One region of the Nonomuraea sp. NPDC049486 genome, then DNA from elsewhere that is predicted to be linked to it. Evidence: predicted binding sites of a transcription regulator. Region 1 holds the regulator's gene; each other region holds the start of a gene.
What was found. The regulator LexA, encoded in region 1, represses DNA repair genes until DNA is damaged. The targets are predictions, from matches to a motif close to TCGAACANNTGTTCGA.

Region 1 (2,260 bases):
CGGGCGCTCGCTCTCGGACGGACCCGCCGTTGACGACCTGACCGTTTCCGGGGGCGCGCTCTCCCCCTCGGACGGGTCCACCGTCGCTTCTCCCCCACCTGCCAGGGCCGGCGTCCGAGTCGGGGCGGGCTGGGGGGACGAGGTACAGGTGGGGGCGCTTGCCGTCGGCGGCCCATCGCGACCGAGGGCCCGCTCCGCCGTCGTTCTTCCGCCTGGGCGCGTCGGGGCGAGGGTGGCGCCCCTGAGGGCTCCCCTCCTGGGTGGCGTCGACGATGAGGGTGAGGCGCTTGACGTGGTCGCCGGTCGGATCCGCCATCAGATCATCCCGTGGATGCGGCCCGTGGGTGAGCCCGCTGCGCGATGGCTCCGTCTGGTCGTTCGCATGATGGACCTCCCGCCGTCGTGGCCCCCGGAAACGGCCGTAGAAAGATCGGCAAATCGAACACGGTGTCGATCGAACTCCCGTACGATGTTCTACACCACACTGCCGACATTTTCGAGGAAGACTCGAACAACTGTTTGAAGATGATCTTCAACAGAGATACGGTCGCTGTGTGCGACATCAGGACCACGGACCGGGAGCCTCGCCCGCGGGGCGGGTTGCCGGGCGAGGAGGAGAGGCATGAGCGAGCGGGATGACGCCAATGGGGTCAGTGACCTCGCGGTGCGAAGGCGTGACTCACTGGGGCTGACCCCCAGGCAACGCAAGATCCTCGAGGTGATCCGCGACTCGGTGCAGCAGCGCGGCTATCCGCCGTCCATGCGCGAGATCGGCGAGGCCGTCCAGTTGACCAGCACGTCCAGCGTGTCGCACCAGTTGACGGCTTTGCAGCGCAAGGGCTATCTGCGGCGTGACCCCCACCGCCCGCGCGCGCTGGAGGTGCGGCTGCCGGGTGAGCCGGTGCTGTGGGTCGACCCCGACACCGCCACAGACGACGCCCCCGTCAACAGGCCCACCGCGGCCTACGTCCCGCTGGTCGGCCGCATCGCCGCCGGTGGCCCGATTCTGGCCGAGGAGAGCGTCGAAGACGTCTTCGCGCTTCCCAAGCAGTTGGTCGGCGAGGGCACGCTCTTCCTCCTGCAGGTCACCGGTGACTCGATGATCGACGCCGCGATCGCCGACGGCGACTGGGTCGTGGTCCGCCAGCAGCCGGTCGCCGAGAGCGGCGACATCGTGGCCGCGATGATCGAGGGCGAGGCCACGGTCAAGACCTTCAAGCGCAAGGACGGCCACGTCTGGCTGGTGCCGCACAACGACAACTACGAGCCCATCCCCGGCGACGAGGCCAGCGTCCTGGGCAAGGTCGTGGCGGTCCTGCGCCGCCTCTGACCACTCGCCGCGTGAGACGCGGTGCGGCCGTGCCGCACCGCGCTCCTCACCGGCTCTCGCGCACCAGCCCGCCGATGGTCGCCGTCCTCCTCTCCACGCGCGTCCTGTCCGGCGGGCGCCTCTCCGGCTGCCCGGGTTCCATGGTTCCGTCGCACACGGCGCGTCTCCGGGCAAGTGCACCTACCTCCACCCTTGTCCGGTAACCAGCCGCATTCCGGCGGTTGATCGCAGTCCATAATGTCGGCGGCATGGAGAAGATCGAGACGAGGCCGAGTGCCGGGCGGCGGCTGGCCGGGGCCGGCCTGTGGGTGCTCCAGGTGGTCATGGCCGGCATGCTGCTGATGGCGGCGATGGGCAAGTTCACCGGGGCTGAGCCGTCGGTGTCCACGTTCGAGGCGATCGGGTGGGGCGACTGGTTCCGCTACCTGGTCGCGGTGCTGGAGGTCGCGGTGGCGGTGTGCCTGCTGGCGCCCCCGGTGGCCGGAGCGGCCGCGCTGGCGGGCGCCGGGCTGATGGCCGGTGCGGTGCTGACCGAGGCGTTCGTGAGCGGCGGGCCTGTGGCGTTGCCGCTGGTCCTGCTCGTGGTGAGCGGGGTGATCGCGTGGGGGCGGCGTGATCGTACGGACCGGCTGTGGCGGTCGCTGGCCGGCGGCTGATCCGTACGAAGGCCGACATTCCTAGAATGTCTGGGTGAGCGACACATTCGTGGGTGAAGCGTTCAAAGCACGCAATGACGGGCTGAAGTGGGCGAAGGCCGACCCGGGGGTCATCCCCGCGTGGGTGGCCGACATGGACCTGCCGTCCGCTCCCGAGGTGGTCGAGGCGCTGCGCCGCCGGGCGGAAGGCGACCTCGGCTATCCCTCGTGGCTCGACAGCCCCCAGAGCGGGCCGCTCGCCGAGGCGTTCGCGGAGCGGATGGCCGCCCGATAC
Region 2 (2,260 bases), on a different contig from region 1:
CACCCGCCCCGGCCTGCGGGTACGGTCGAGCACCACGCCCAGCAGCGGCCCCCCGGCCGCCGCCGACACGGTCAGCCCCGCCAGCAGCGACGACGCCAGCACGGGCGACCCGGTCACGGCCAGCCCGGCGACCAGCAGCGCGGGCCCGGACATCTCGTCGCCGGTACGGGAGGCGAGGGCGCCGAGCATGTAACGTGTCAACACCCAGGAGACGTTACACCGGCGCGCTCAGGCCGTGCTGGTGATCACCGCGAACCGCGCCCCGTGCGGATCGGACAGGTAGGCGATCCGCCCCACCCCCGGCACGTCGTCCACCGGCGTGCGCACCGTGCCGCCGAGCTCCTGGCACCTGGCCACCACCCCGTCGCAGTCGGGCACCTCGAAGAACGGCACCCAGTGGGCCCGGTCACCTGGCGGCAGCCCTACCAGCCCCGCCATCGACGAGTCGGCGCCGCCCTCGGCCGGCGAGACCACCGGGTAGGTCAGATCTCCCATGTCGACGTCGTCGAACCGCCAGCCGAACACCGACCGGTAGAAGCCGCGGATGCCGTCGGTGTCGGGCACGAACAGCTCGGCCCAGGCGAACGACCCCGGATCGGTCACCACGTCGAGACCGCGCGTGCCACCCGGCTGCCAGGCCGCGAACTCCGCCCCCGCGGGGTCGGTGAACTGCGCCATCCGCCCCTGCCCCTCGATGTCGAACGGCTGGGCGCGGACCAGCCCACCGGCCAGCTCGACCGCCTTGGCGGTGGCGTCGCAGTCAGGCGTCTGGAAGTACACCATCCAGGACGCGGCGGCCCCTTCCTCCATCACCGACCCGGCCGCGGCGACCGTCTTGCCGTCGGCCTGCCAGAAGCCGTATCCCTCCATCGCCGGCTGGAACCGCCAGCCGAACAGGTCGCTGTAGAAGCCGGCGGTCGCCTCGATGTCGGGGCTGCCGACATCGACCCAGCACGGGCTGCCCGGCAGGAACTCAGTGGTGAGCATGACGTGCTCCTCGATCGGATGTGGCGGCCCCGCTGCGGCCCGGGACGACGCCACGCGATTCTTCTCGTCCTTCATGCCCCGCCCGCGAGATCCGGCACAGTCGAAAACATGTTTGAACGATCACCTACACTCGGTGGTATGGCGGCTGTTTACCAAGCATCTCTGCTGAGCCTGAACGAGGAACTCGCCGTGGGGCCGCTCGGCTCGACGGTCCGCCGCGTCCCTCTCGACCGGGGCGCCTGGGTCGACGTGCGGCCGGGCTGGCTGTCGGGAGCCGACGAGCTGTTCGAGCGGCTGGCCGAGTCGGTGCCGTGGCGGGCCGAGCGGCGCAAGATGTACGACCGCGTCGTCGACGTGCCGCGGCTGCTGAAGTTCTACGACGAGGGCGAGACGCTGCCGCACCCCGTGCTGGCCGACGCCAGGCGCGTCCTCGACGAGCACTACCGCGAGGAGCTGGGCGAGCCGTTCGCCACGGCCGGCCTGTGCTACTACCGCGACGGCCGCGACAGCGTGGCCTGGCACGGCGACACCATCGGCCGCGGCGCCGCCCACGACACCATGGTGGCGATCCTGTCCGTGGGCTACGCGCGCCCCCTGCTGCTCCGCCCGCGCGGCGGCGGCTCGTCACTCCGCTACGACCTGGGTCACGGCGACCTCATCGTGATGGGCGGCAGCTGCCAGCGCACGTGGGAACACGCCGTCCCCAAGACCACCCGCCCGGCGGGCCCGCGCATCAGCATCCAGTTCCGCCCCCGCGGCGTCCGCTGACGGCCCGGGTCACCGGCCCGCGTGAGCCGCGCGGCCGCGGCCCACTCGCCCGCCATGAGGGCATGCCCGGCCGAACCCGTCGTCACGCGACGGCCGCCGCGTAGATGAGTGCGCCGTCGCGGGTGAAGGGCACCTGCGTGCCGTTGAGGACCACTTCGGTGGCGTGCGATGCGTCGATCGCGATGGCTCGCGCCCGGTCGGTGCTCGCGGTCAGGCCCGTGCCGTCGATGCGGACGGTTCCGTCCGCGCTGATGCGCACGGCGAGGTCGGCCACTTCGGCCGGGGACTCGACCAGGGTCTGGCCGTCACGTTCGACGGATGTGCCGTGGACCATGACGATGGTCCGGCCGGTGGCGCCGTTCTCCGCGTAGAACATCTTCCCGTCGTAGGTGTAGGGCCCGAACGAGCGCGAGGGCTGGCTGGACCACGACTTGTAGTAGACCGCGTCGCCGCGCGCGCCGAGGTCCAGGCTCAGCGCGGTCGCCCGGTACGGCGAGGTGCCGCT
Region 3 (2,260 bases), on a different contig from region 1:
CTTCTTCTTCGACCTCGGCAACGGCAACCTGCTGGCCTTCTTCGACCTCCCCGGCCTCGACCTCGGCCCTTACCAGGAGGTGCTCGGCGGCCTCCACCACATCGCGATCTCCGTCGACCCCGCCACCTGGGAGCGGCTGCGCGGGAAGCTGGAGATGGCCGGCGTGCCGCACCAGATCGAGAGCGGCGCCTCCATCTACTTCAAGGACCCCGACGGCGCCCGGCTGGAGCTGCTCGCCGACCATCTCGGTGAGATGTACGGCGCGCGCGTGCTGTGACGCCGTGACCTAACGCCGCGACGCGCGTCGCGTGCGCGGACGGCCCGCCCGCGGCTCCTGCCGGATCCCGGCATGCCGCTCGGACCTCTCCGCCTTCTCCTTCCGTACGGCCTCGCGCCGCAATGACAGTAAGTGGCGGCGCTTCGCCCTGTTGGTCTTGGCCTTGGCTGACTTGGGGGGTGAGGGTTTCGCGGTCTTCGCCATCAGAGTCGCGCGGAGGGGGACCGCCTGCCTCAGCCGGCGGGGGGATCCGCGCTTCCTCCCTTCCGGGTCTCCGGCACATGCCGATGCCGTGGTTCGAAGGCGGGTGATACGCAGGTCGTTCACGTTCCCGTTGCGTCCTACCCACTCCCGGGGCCGATCCATACTTGAGTGATGCGCCTGACTGAGTTCTGGAGAAGGATGCGCCTGCACTTCGGCGACACCTACGCCGAGTCGTGGGCGCGTGACTACGTGATCGCGCCGCTCGGCGGGCGCACCGTGGTGCAGGCGCTGGCCGACGGCGAGAGCGCCAAGACCGTCTGGCGGGCCGTCTGCCAGGTCGAGGACGTCTCCCCCCGGCTACGCTGAGCCCAGCGTCTCCCTCAGAGCGCGCGCCGTGCGATCGAGGTCGTCGGCGCCGCCCGTGCCGCCGGGCGCCCACAGAAACAGCCAGCCCCGCTCCGACGGCGTGGCGAAGACCAGGGTCTGCCTGCTCGTGTGCGGATGCCACACCCACAACAGCGGCTCCTCCTCGCCCACCATCCGGCTCACCAGCCCGTGGCGGGGGAGCACCTCGGCGAGGCCCTGCAGATGAGCGCGCCGTTCGCTCGTGTACGAGCTCGCCACGTGGTCACCTCCTGCCCTCTTCCCAGGAGTCTCCCCAGGCTGCGGGAACGCATCCGGGCGCGGGCGGACTTCCTCGCAGACGTGCGTGTGATCGAACAGCCGTTCGGCTACGATGGGCTCGCCGGGCCACGTCTTCCACGACCGCTTCCGGGAAAATGTCGGTGGCAGACCGTAGCTTTCACTCGACTGATTCCGACCACGACCCTCAAGAGGGAGCTCCCATGGCTATCAACGACCGCGAGAAGGCCCTCGAGACCGCCCTCGCCCAGATCGAGCGGCAGTTCGGCAAGGGTTCCGTCATGCGCCTCGGCGATGACGCCCGAGCCCCCATCGAGGTGATCCCGACCGGGTCGATCTCCCTCGACGTCGCGCTCGGCATCGGCGGCCTGCCGCGCGGCAGGATCGTCGAGATCTACGGTCCGGAGTCCTCCGGCAAGACCACCATCGCGCTGCACGCGGTGGCCAACGCGCAGCGGGCCGGCGGCATCGCGGCGTTCATCGACGCCGAGCACGCCCTCGACCCCGAATACGCCAAGAAGCTCGGCGTCGACACCGACGCCCTGCTGGTCTCCCAGCCCGACACCGGCGAGCAGGCGCTGGAGATCGCCGACATGCTGATCAGGTCCGGCGCCGTCGACATCATCGTCATCGACTCGGTGGCCGCCCTGGTGCCCAAGGCCGAGATCGAGGGCGAGATGGGCGACAGCCACGTCGGCCTCCAGGCCCGCCTGATGTCCCAGGCCCTGCGCAAGGTCGCGGGCGCGCTCAGCAGCACCGGCACCACCGCCATCTTCATCAACCAGCTCCGCGAGAAGATCGGCGTGATGTTCGGCAGCCCCGAGACCACGACCGGTGGCAAGGCGCTCAAGTTCTACGCCTCGGTCCGCCTCGACATCCGCCGCATCGAGACCCTCAAGGACGGCACCGAAGCGGTCGGCAACCGGACCCGCGTCAAGGTGGTCAAGAACAAGATGGCCCCGCCCTTCCGGGTGGCCGACTTCGACATCCTCTACGGGGTGGGCGTCTCCCGCGAGGGCGGCCTCATCGACATGGGCGTCGAGCACGGCTTCGTCCGCAAGTCCGGCGCCTGGTACACCTACGAGGGCGACCAGCTCGGCCAGGGCAAGGAGAACGCGCGCAACTTCCTGCGCAACC

Region 2: AB0K05_RS25705 (alpha-ketoglutarate-dependent dioxygenase AlkB) is a predicted target of LexA. The motif match lies at 1,088-1,103, and genes of this name have one in related genera.
Region 3: recA (recombinase RecA) is a predicted target of LexA. The motif match lies at 1,197-1,212, and genes of this name have one in related genera.

What each region holds. Positions count from the first base shown of each region.
Region 1 is NZ_JBFAPV010000005.1:490,909-493,168, forward strand. It holds gene lexA (transcriptional repressor LexA) at 623-1,330, shown strand; gene AB0K05_RS18285 (DoxX family protein) at 1,579-1,986, shown strand; gene AB0K05_RS18290 (aminotransferase class I/II-fold pyridoxal phosphate-dependent enzyme) at 2,021-2,260, shown strand, end outside.
Region 2 is NZ_JBFAPV010000009.1:118,135-120,394, reverse strand. It holds gene AB0K05_RS25715 (MFS transporter) at 1-204, opposite strand, end outside; gene AB0K05_RS25710 (VOC family protein) at 229-987, opposite strand; gene AB0K05_RS25705 (alpha-ketoglutarate-dependent dioxygenase AlkB) at 1,126-1,755, shown strand; gene AB0K05_RS25700 (heparinase II/III family protein) at 1,838-2,260, opposite strand, start outside.
Region 3 is NZ_JBFAPV010000003.1:206,756-209,015, forward strand. It holds gene AB0K05_RS09835 (VOC family protein) at 1-277, shown strand, start outside; gene AB0K05_RS09840 (DUF3046 domain-containing protein) at 653-847, shown strand; gene AB0K05_RS09845 (hypothetical protein) at 839-1,105, opposite strand; gene recA (recombinase RecA) at 1,327-2,260, shown strand, end outside.